Chitinophaga varians: one gene and its partner. The protein of the gene in region 2 binds, or shares a complex with, the protein of the main gene of each other region. Links are inferred from orthologs where the notes say so. Each region holds a gene or a part of one and is shown on either strand. Other genes may lie near its edges.

Region 1 (4,426 bases), 600 kb from region 2 along the record:
CAAACAGGACAAAATACCGGAAGCCGCTGTTCTATGAATACCCAGGAATGGGCTGAGATGTGTTATGATACACCAGTAACCCGCGTTGCAGTAACCCCACTGCAGCTCAGATGGCCAGTATCTGTTGTGCTGAGTTTGCGGGCTTCGGTTCTGGCCGCAGCCCCGAAAGTGAACATACTTTCCTATCCGTTTTCATCATTTTAAAAAATATCCCATAACCGTCCCTTTCAGCCTGCTGGCCATATCCCGCCGGCAAAAGTTAGACGCATGCCCAACTGCCTCTTCAAAATCAGAAGAATCACAGTTTCATTTCGTACTTTTACACCCTCAAAAAAGTCTCAAAAAAGTCGTGATGAAGGCAAATTATTTAGACGAGCTTAACGAAAAACAGCGGGAAGCAGTAACACATATCAATGGCCCCCTGATGATCGTTGCAGGCGCCGGTTCGGGAAAAACAAAAGTACTGACCACGCGTATTGCACACCTGATGCGGAACGGGGTCGACGCGTTTAATATTCTGTCGCTGACTTTTACCAACAAAGCGGCACGTGAAATGAAGGAACGTGTGGAAAAAATCCTGGGAGGCAGCGAAGCCCGCAACCTCTATATCGGTACCTTCCACTCCGTATTTGCCCGCCTTCTCCGTGCAGAAGCACACCGGCTGGGCTATCCCAACGATTTTACCATCTACGATGCAGATGACGCCAAAAGCGTGGTGAAAACCATCGTGAACGAGCTTAACCTCGACGATAAGCACTATAAACCCAACTTCGTATACAACCGGATCTCCGCTGCCAAAAACAGCCTCATGGGACCGGAAGAATATCAGCTCGACCATCTCGTGCAACAGGAAGACATGCGGGCCAACAGGCCTCTGATCGGCAAGATCTACGATATGTACGCCAAACGCTGCTTTAAAAACGGCGCGATGGACTTCGATGATCTCCTCTTTAAAATGTACGTGCTGCTCAAAAGCTTTCCCGAAGTACTGCACAAATACCAGCATAAGTTTAAATATATCATGATCGATGAGTACCAGGATACCAACCCTGCTCAGTACGAGATCATCAAACTGCTGGGCGCTGTCAACGAAAATATATGCGTGGTAGGTGATGATGCCCAAAGTATCTACTCCTTCCGCGGCGCCACCATCCAGAACATCCTCCAGTTTGAAAAAGACTACGACGACGTGAAGGTGGTGAAACTGGAACAAAACTACCGCAGCACCAAATCTATCCTGAGCGTGGCCAATGAAGTGATTGCCCATAACAAGGGACAGATCGAAAAAAACCTGTGGACCGACAATACGGAAGGTGATACCATCAAACTGGTACGCACCATGACCGATAATGAAGAGGGGAAATTCGTAGCGGACACCATCGCGGAACAAAAACTGCGCAACCACTACGAAAACCGTGATTTCGTTATCCTTTACCGTACCAACGCCCAGAGCCGTTCCTTCGAGGAAAGCCTGCGGCGGAAAGCCATTCCCTACCGCATCTTCGGCGGCCTTTCGTTCTACCAGCGTAAGGAAATCAAGGACTTTGTGGCCTACCTCCGTGTAACCATGAACACCCGTGACGAAGAAGCGCTGAAAAGAATCATCAACTACCCGGTACGTGGCATCGGTAAAACCACCCTGGAAAAAACCATTGTGCTCGCCAACGAACACAACATCACCATGTGGGAAGTGCTGGAAAGGGCCCGGGAGTTCGGTTTCAAAGGCGGCACCCTTGAGGCCATCGAAGCCTTTGTAGTGATGATTAAAAGTTTCCAGGCACTGCTGACCACGCACAACGCTTACGATGTAGCGGTAGTAGTGGGCAAATCCACCAATATCGTAAAAGAACTGTTCAACGATAAAACCACTGAAGGCCTCGCCCGCTATGAAAACGTGCAGGAATTGTTGAACTCCATCAAGGAGTTCACCGAAACGCCCGATGAAGAAGGCGAGCTGCTGGACAAAAGCATGGGCTCCTATCTGCAGCAGATCACACTGCTTACAGATGCAGACCAGGGCAACGACGAAGACAGCAATGTGGTGAAGCTGATGACCATCCACGCGGCCAAAGGGCTGGAGTTCCCCGTGGTATTTACAGTGGGCCTCGAAGAAACCCTGTTCCCCAGCGGGATGTCTATCAATACCCGGGAAGAGCTGGAAGAGGAAAGGCGTTTGTTCTATGTGGCCATTACCCGCGCTAAAGCAAGGCTGTGGCTTACACACGCCAACAGCCGCTACCGCTTCGGTAACCTGGTACAGAATGAGCCCAGCCGCTTCCTGGAAGAGATGCCGGAGAAATTCATTGACCGCAGTTATGCCGGCGGCGGAAGTGTCCGCAACGCTTTTGGCGGCGGCAACACCGCCGGATGGGGCGGTGGCAGCAATATGGGCAATATGTTTGACCGGATGCAGAAAAAGACGCCCGGACAACCAGCCTCCCAGCCGTCTTCTCCCAAACCGGCACCACGGCCAACTTCTCCCGCCACCACCCATGTGCCTACACCAGGCTTCGCCCCGGATGATCCGGCAGGCATGGAACCAGGTATGCAGGTGGAGCACCAGAAATTTGGCTTCGGTACCATCATGGGCATGGAAGGCGCTCCCAACAACAGGATCGCGACAGTGGTTTTCCCTAAAGGCGGCGGCGAAAAGAAAATTATGCTTAACTACGCCAAGCTGAGGATCGTAAGATAACCTGCATGGAAAAAGAACTGGAGATGCTGCGCCGCTACTGTGCCTATCAGGAGCGGTGCCATCAGGAAGTGAAATATAAATGCCTGGAGCTGGGACTACGGGGCGATGCAGTGGAAGAAGCCATTGCGGAACTGATAGCAGACAATTTCCTGAATGAGGAAAGATATGCCAAAGCTTTTGCCGGCGGCAAATTCAGGATAAAACAATGGGGCCGCAATAAAATAAAGGCGGAACTGAAACAGAAACAAGTGTCTGACTACTGCATCCGCAAAGGGCTGGCAGAGATTGACGAAGACGACTACTACGCTGTATTGTTGAAGCTGGCTGACAGGAAATGGCAGTCACTAGACCGTGAAACTGCGCTCAAACGGCGGTACAAAACCACGCAACACCTTTTGCAGCGCGGATTTGAAAGCTCCCTGATTAACGATGTGCTTGAAGAAATTGCAAATAATGATGCCTGAAATCAGCATAATTTGAAAAGTTTCTAATGCCTCAGGCAGTACATTTGTAGCTATAATACCCGATAATGGCAGATTTAAAAGTTACACTGATACAATCCCGGCTTTACTGGGAGGATATTGCGGCAAACCTGCAGATGTTCGATGAAAAAATCGACAGCATTGGTGAGCGGACAGAAGTGGTATTTTTACCCGAAATGTTCAGCACCGGCTTCAGCATGCAGCCGGAGAAACTGGCGGAAACCATGGACGGAAGCGCTGTGCAGTGGATGAAGAAAAAGGCTGCGGAAAAAAATATCATCCTCACCGGCAGCCTGATCATCGAAGAAAATGGTCATTATGTAAACCGCCTCATCTGGATGCTGCCCAACGGCACCTATGGCACCTACGATAAGCGCCACCTGTTTGGTTATGCCGGCGAACATGAGCATTACCAGCCGGGCAACAAACGGCTGATTGCCCAGGTGAAAGGCTGGAAAATCAATCTGAATATCTGTTATGATATGCGTTTCCCGGTATGGGCCCGCAATACCATCCAGGAAGACGGCACCCCCGCCTATGATGTGCTGGTATATGTGGCCAACTGGCCGGAACGCCGCAGCACTGCATGGACCACACTGCTGCAGGCCCGCGCCATCGAAAACCAGTGTTACGCTATCGGCGTTAACAGGGTCGGCGATGACGGCAATAAAATCTACCACAGCGGCGAAACCAGCCTGATAGATCCTATGGGAGAAGTTATCTACCGCAAATCACACGACGAGGATATTTTTACGTATACCCTTCAACGTGACAGGCTGGAAGAAGTCAGGAAAAACATTCCTTTCCTGAAAGATGCCGACAACTTCACTATTCTCAGTAACGAACTCGTTTAACCTTTATCATAGATGCTCCTGCAGGCCGTACACCACATCGCTGTTATTTGTGCTGATTACCATCGTAGCAAAGCCTTTTATACCGATGTGCTGGGCTTGCAGGTCATCCGGGAGGTATACCGCGAAGAGCGGGACTCCTGGAAGCTGGACCTGGCGCTGGGCGACCAGTATGTGATAGAGCTTTTTTCTTTCCCCGGTCCGCCTCCGCGCCCCAGTCGGCCCGAAGCCTGTGGCCTCCGGCACCTTGCCTTTGCGGTGAACGATATCGCTGCTGCGGTACAGCAACTGCAACAGAAAGGCGTAACCACCGAACCCATTCGCACAGACCCTTACACCGGTAAGCGTTTCACTTTTTTTACTGACCCTGATGGCCTACCTTTAGAGTTGTACGAGCA
Region 2 (5,746 bases):
CTGTAAGCCACTACCAGTAACAGTCCCAGCACCTGATTTTTGAACAGTTCGAAGTTTCCGTAGAACCAGCCGTTGTTGCCGCCTTCGTTGATAGCCTTGGTAGCGAAGATGCCGGTCAACAGCATGCCTACCATACCACCGAGTCCATGACAGGGGAACACGTCCAGTGTGTCGTCGATGCTGGTTTTTGATTTCCAGTGAACTGCCATATTAGAAACAATGGCAGCAATAAAGCCGATGAATATGCTTTGCGGGATAGCAACATAGCCGGCTGCCGGTGTAATAGCCACCAGGCCTACTACTGCGCCGATGCAGAAACCGAGCGCCGATGGTTTTCTTCCACGGATCACATCAAAGAAAACCCAGGAAAGGCCCGCAGCTGCAGTAGCCGTATTGGTAGTGGCAAAAGCGGTGGCCGCCAGAGCATTGGCACCCAGTGCAGAACCGGCGTTGAAACCAAACCAGCCAAACCACAGCAAACCAGTGCCTAACAGTACAAAGGGAATATTTGCAGGCTGCAGTTCTTTCTTTTCAATATGGTCTTTTCTGCGTTTCAGCACCAGGGCACCCGCGAGGGCAGCGCAACCAGCAGAGATGTGTACCACTGTGCCGCCGGCAAAGTCCAGTACACCCAGCTTAAAGAGAATACCATCCGGATGCCAGGTCCAGTGTGCAATAGGAGCATATACCAGGACGCTGAACAGCACCATGAACAGTACATAAGAAGTAAAACGAATTCTTTCCGCTACTGCACCTACCACCAGCGCCGGCGTGATGATGGCGAACTTCATCTGGAAGAGCGCAAACAACAACAACGGGATTGTGGGAGCCAGGCTCCAGGGAGCGCCGGAACCAACATGGTTAAACATAAAATATGTAGAAGGAGAACCGATAATGCCATGATAAGACTTTCCAAATGCCAGGCTAAACCCAACAACTACCCATACTATGCTGATCAACCCGGTTGCAATAAAACTCTGCATCATGGTAGAGATCACATTTTTCCGGTTCACCATACCTCCATAAAAGAAGGAAAGGCCGGGAGTCATCAAAAACACCAAAGAAGAGGCTACAAGAATCCAGGCGATGTCAGCCGTATTATATTTACTAACATCTGAAAAATTGGGGAGAGCTGGAATAAAAATTCCAATTACTGCTATTACCGCCAGAAAAATAAAGGGGAGATAGTCTTGGAATGAACTTTTCTTCATAGCATTTGATTTTTAAATTTCTTAAATAAAAGTAGATATGAAATTTAAAACATCAAATAGAAGGGCCTAAAAATAGAATTATTTGAATAATCGCTATTAAAATTAGGATTAACTCAATCATATACCAATAAATAATAATATCAATCTTTTATTCTATTGCTACGGGGTACATTTTGCAATCGATATCATAAACATAATAAACTCTTAATCAATTAATTACAAATCAACCTAAGAGGCTTAAGTTTTTTTCAATAAAATCAGGGAGAGGTGTTACTATGATTAGCTATAATCCTTTACAGTAAATTGTTTATCAACTTTATACACATATATAATATATCACTGGATTCTTAATTTTTCCAGTGATATATTATAAATAATTCTATATAACTTTTTAAAAACGGAGGACGATTTAATGTTTCATATCCTGCAATTCCCGCTCCATCGCAAACATCTGGTCGCGTAAACGGGCAGCTTCCATAAAGTCGAGGTCTTTTGCCGCTTTTTCCATGTCCTTCTTCACTTTCTGAATAGCTTTTTCCATCTGCGGAATCGTTTTGGCCGAAGCTGTCGTTTCTTTGGCCAATTGTACAGCATCTTCCGCTACCAGCGACACGTCATGCACGGCATAAGGAGAGGACTCGTCAAAATGTTTGATTTCCAATACTGATGTTTGTCCGAGTATCTGCTCCTTGCTCTTACGCACTGTCCTTGGCGTAATATTATGTTCCACATTATACGCCGCCTGTTTTTCCCGGCGACGCGTGGTTTCATCAATCGTACGCTGCATACTGTCCGTGATATGGTCCGCATAGAAGATCACCAGCCCGTCTACGTTACGCGCAGCACGACCGGCCGTCTGCGTCAGCGAACGCTCATCACGCAGGAAGCCTTCTTTGTCGGCATCCAGAATAGCCACCAGCGACACCTCCGGAAGATCAAGCCCTTCCCTCAGCAGGTTCACGCCCACCAGTACGTCGATATTTCCTAAACGCAGGTCGCGCAATATCTCGATACGCTCCAGCGTATCCACCTCAGAGTGGATGTAACGCGACTTAATATTAATACGTCCCAGGTATTTGTCCATCTCTTCAGCCATCCGTTTGGTCAGCGTAGTCACCAGCACACGGTCGCCTTTCAGCACCCGCTTATCTATTTCATCCAGGAGGTCGTCCACCTGGTTCACGCTCGGACGTATTTCAATAGGTGGCTCCAGCAGGCCCGTCGGACGGACCACCTGTTCCACCACAATACCTTCTGTCTTTTTCAGCTCATAATCGCCCGGAGTAGCACTCACGAAGATGGCCTGGTTCACCATGTTCTCAAACTCATAAAAATTGAGCGGCCTGTTGTCCATCGCTGAAGGCAGGCGGAAACCGAATTCCACGAGGTTTAGCTTACGGGAACGGTCGCCACCATACATACCGCCAATCTGCGGAATGGTCACGTGGCTTTCATCGATCACCAACAGAAAATCCTTCGGGAAATAATCCATCAGGCAGAATGGACGGGTACCAGGCTTACGGCGGTCCAGGAAACGGGAATAGTTCTCAATACCGCTACAGTAGCCCAGCTCACGGATCATCTCCACATCATAGTTTACTCTTTCGGACAATCGTTGGGCTTCTATCAGTTTCCCGTTGGATTTAAAATATTCCACCTGGGCATGCAGTTCGTCCTGTATTTCGTAGATCACCTGCTGCATGATGTCTTTAGGCGCAAGGTACAGGTTGGCCGGGAAGATGGCCGCATTGTCCATGGTACCGATACGTTTTCCGTTCTGTACATCGAAGCTTTCTATTTCTTCAATTTCATCACCAAAGAAGGTAATACGGTAACCATAATCCACATAAGGCAGGTTGATGTCTACCGTATCGCCCTGTACGCGGAAATTCCCCCTGTTAAAATCGCCGGTAGTACGGCTGTACAGGGAATTCACCAGTCCATGGAGGAAGGCGTTCCGGCTAAAGGTCTGTCCCTGGTGGATACGGATAATCCCGTTTTCATATTCGGTGGGGTTACCCATACCATAAATACAGGAAACGCTGGCCACCACAATAATATCACGGCGTCCGGAAAGCAGGTTGGACGTGGCCCTCAGTCGTAACTTGTCCAGTTCTTCATTGATGGCGAGGTCCTTTTCTATATAGGTATCGCTCACCGGCATATATGCTTCAGGCTGGTAGTAATCATAGTAGGACACGAAATATTCCACCGCATTCTCCGGGAAAAATTGTTTAAGTTCTCCATATAACTGGGCAACCAGGGTCTTGTTGTGGGTCAGCACCAGGGTAGGGCGCTGTACATTCTGGATGACGTTGGCCACCGTAAAGGTTTTTCCCGATCCGGTCACCCCTAAAAGTGTCTGATATTGTTCACCTTCCAGTACTCCTTCAGTCAATTGTCTGATAGCTTCCGGCTGGTCACCAGCGGGAGCATAAGGCGCATGTATCTTAAATGGCATATTGAAAATTTCATTTGAGCAGTATGTAAAAATACTAAAATGACACATGTCAAAGTGTTAAAAAAAGAGCTTTACTTTTGCCCTTTCAATCACTGACTTACTCATGAGAAAAAAGATCCTGACAGGCCTGATTCTGGCCTTTTTACTTCCTTTAGCCAGCTTTGCCTGGGGGCCTAACGGGCACCGCATTGTAGCAGAGATTGCCTGGCAGCACCTGACGCCACAGGCTAAAAAAGCCATTGCCAACATCCTGGGCCGCCAAAGCCTGCCTATGATCGCTAACTGGCCTGATTTCATCAAATCCGACACTACACACCAGTACGACCATACCAACAAATGGCACTATCTCGATTTTCCGGCCAATATCAGCCGCGCGGAATTTGACAGCCTCCTGAAAGCAGCCACCGGTGAAAACCTGTACACTCAAACACAGGCGATGGTCCGTGACCTGAAAAACAAACAGCTGACCAAAGAAAAGAAGCTTTTTTCCCTCACCTTCCTCGTACATATGCTGGGCGATATGCACCAGCCGCTGCACGTCGGGCGTGATGAAGACATGGGCGGCAACAAAATCAATGTCATGTGGTTCAACCAGCCATCCAACCTGCATCGCGTATGGGATGAACAACTGATCGACTTTCAGCAGCTCAGCTACACGGAATATACCAAAGCTATCGACATCGCCACTCCTGCGCGGGTCAAAGCCCTGCAAAGCGGCACTATCGCTGACTGGATGTTTGAGTCTCACCTGCTGGCAGACAAAGTGTACGGCTACACTAACCCGGACGCTAAACTCAGTTACCGCTACAACTATGTGTTTGTGGAAGACATGAACAACCAGCTCCTGAAAGGAGGCCTGCGCCTCGCCACCATCCTGAACGGGATCTTCAAATAATTTCCTCCGGGCTATCATATAAAAGGAGCGGCCAACCTGAACAGGTTGGCCGCTCCTTTTATATGACTTATCTGGCCTATACCAGGTCGATGTCGAAGTTTACCAGCTGTACAAACTGTTCCAGACGGGCATTCAGTTCTTCATGCGTTACTTCTGTCAGGCGGGAAGTACCAAATTTTTCCACGCAGAAGGACGCCATAGCAGAACCTACGATGATCGCGGTCTTCATGTTTTCGAAGGAGATATCGCGGGTTTTCGCCAGGTAACCGATAAAACCACCTGCGAAGGTGTCACCGGCGCCGGTTGGGTCGTATACCTCGTCCAGCGGCATAGCCGGAGCGAAGAACACATGGTTTTCGTGGAAGAGCAGCGCACCATGTTCACCTTTTTTGATGATCAGGTAGCGGGGGCCCATGGTCAGAATTTTTTTGGCCGCTTTCACCAGAGAGTATTCACCGCTCAACTGACGTGCTTCGCTATCGTTCACCATCAGCAGGTCTACTTTCTTCAGCACTTTCAGCAGGTCTTCCATGGCCACTTCCATCCAGAAGTTCATGGTGTCCATTACGATGAGCTTAGGGCGGACCGTCAGCTGGTCAATTACACTCATCTGTACCTGCGGTGTAAGGTTCCCCAGGATGAGGAATTCGCTGCCCTGGTAGCTTTCCGGGATAACCGGATTAAAGTCCGCCAGTACGTTCAGGTCAGTCACCAGCGAATCGCGGGTGTTCATGTCCATGTGGTATTTACCGGACCAGTAGAAAGATTTTTCGCCTTTCTTCACCTGTACTCCGTCTAATGCCACACCTCTGGCAGTCAGCGCGTCCAGCTCAGCCTGTGGGAAATCTTCACCCACCACGGAAACCTGGTTAACCGGTTGTACAAAATTAGAAGCAGCCCATGCGATATAGGTGGCGGAACCGCCAATGATTTTTCCTGATTTACCAAAGGGCGTTTCAATTTCATCAAACGCCATTGTGCCTACGACTGTAAGAGCCATGTTACTTTCCTGAAGTTTATTAGTTTAAAATTTAATACAAAACCAGGCAAAGGTAACATCTTCCGGAGAAAGGAAAAAAGGTTAAATCTTTACCTGTTTCCAAGTACCGCGGCGGAATAACAGTACCCCTGCTACAGCCATCATGGACTCCGCAATCGCAATAGCCCAGAAAACGCCCT

What was found. The genes of interacting proteins can lie anywhere in the genome.
Region 1: the proteins of uvrB (region 2) and HGH92_RS12965 are in contact, whole or in part, in a crystal structure (PDB 7EGT), measured with the Thermus thermophilus proteins. The link is inferred for Chitinophaga varians from one-to-one orthologs. Residues at the interface, in WP_096411307.1 of Thermus thermophilus: Glu23, Leu25, Arg26, Asp27, Gly28, Glu29, Arg30, Phe31, Arg55, Glu326, Asp327, Phe328, Glu379, Ser382, Gln383, His398, Gly400, Arg401; in WP_096412145.1 of Thermus thermophilus: His654, Arg656, Phe657, Gln666, Asp668, Glu669, Lys680, Arg681, Leu682, Ser683, Lys685, Tyr686, Ala687.

Annotation. Positions count from the first base shown.
Region 1 is NZ_JABAIA010000001.1:3,158,739-3,163,164, forward strand. What follows is about bases 1-3,023. They hold HGH92_RS12965 (ATP-dependent helicase), read left to right. Parts: upstream 1-352; coding sequence 353-2,695; downstream 2,696-3,023. Other genes in these bases: HGH92_RS12970 (regulatory protein RecX), read left to right, coding at 2,701-3,023. Outside these bases: more of HGH92_RS12970, read left to right, coding at 3,024-3,159; HGH92_RS12975 (amidohydrolase), read left to right, coding at 3,225-4,031; HGH92_RS12980 (VOC family protein), read left to right, coding at 4,044-4,426. UniProt on the Escherichia coli protein: A helicase with DNA-dependent ATPase activity. Unwinds DNA duplexes with 3'-5' polarity. Translocates on single-stranded DNA with 3'-5' polarity. Initiates unwinding more efficiently from a nicked substrate than double-stranded DNA.
Region 2 is NZ_JABAIA010000001.1:2,552,831-2,558,576, forward strand. Bases 1,147-4,086 are described here. They hold uvrB (excinuclease ABC subunit UvrB), read right to left. Parts: upstream 3,673-4,086; coding sequence 1,621-3,672; downstream 1,147-1,620. Other genes in these bases: HGH92_RS10390 (ammonium transporter), read right to left, coding at 1,147-1,211; HGH92_RS10400 (S1/P1 nuclease), read left to right, coding at 3,776-4,086. Outside these bases: more of HGH92_RS10390, read right to left, coding at 1-1,146; more of HGH92_RS10400, read left to right, coding at 4,087-4,567; HGH92_RS10405 (PfkB family carbohydrate kinase), read right to left, coding at 4,644-5,567; HGH92_RS10410 (MATE family efflux transporter), read right to left, coding at 5,649-5,746. UniProt on the Escherichia coli protein: The UvrABC repair system catalyzes the recognition and processing of DNA lesions. A damage recognition complex composed of 2 UvrA and 2 UvrB subunits scans DNA for abnormalities.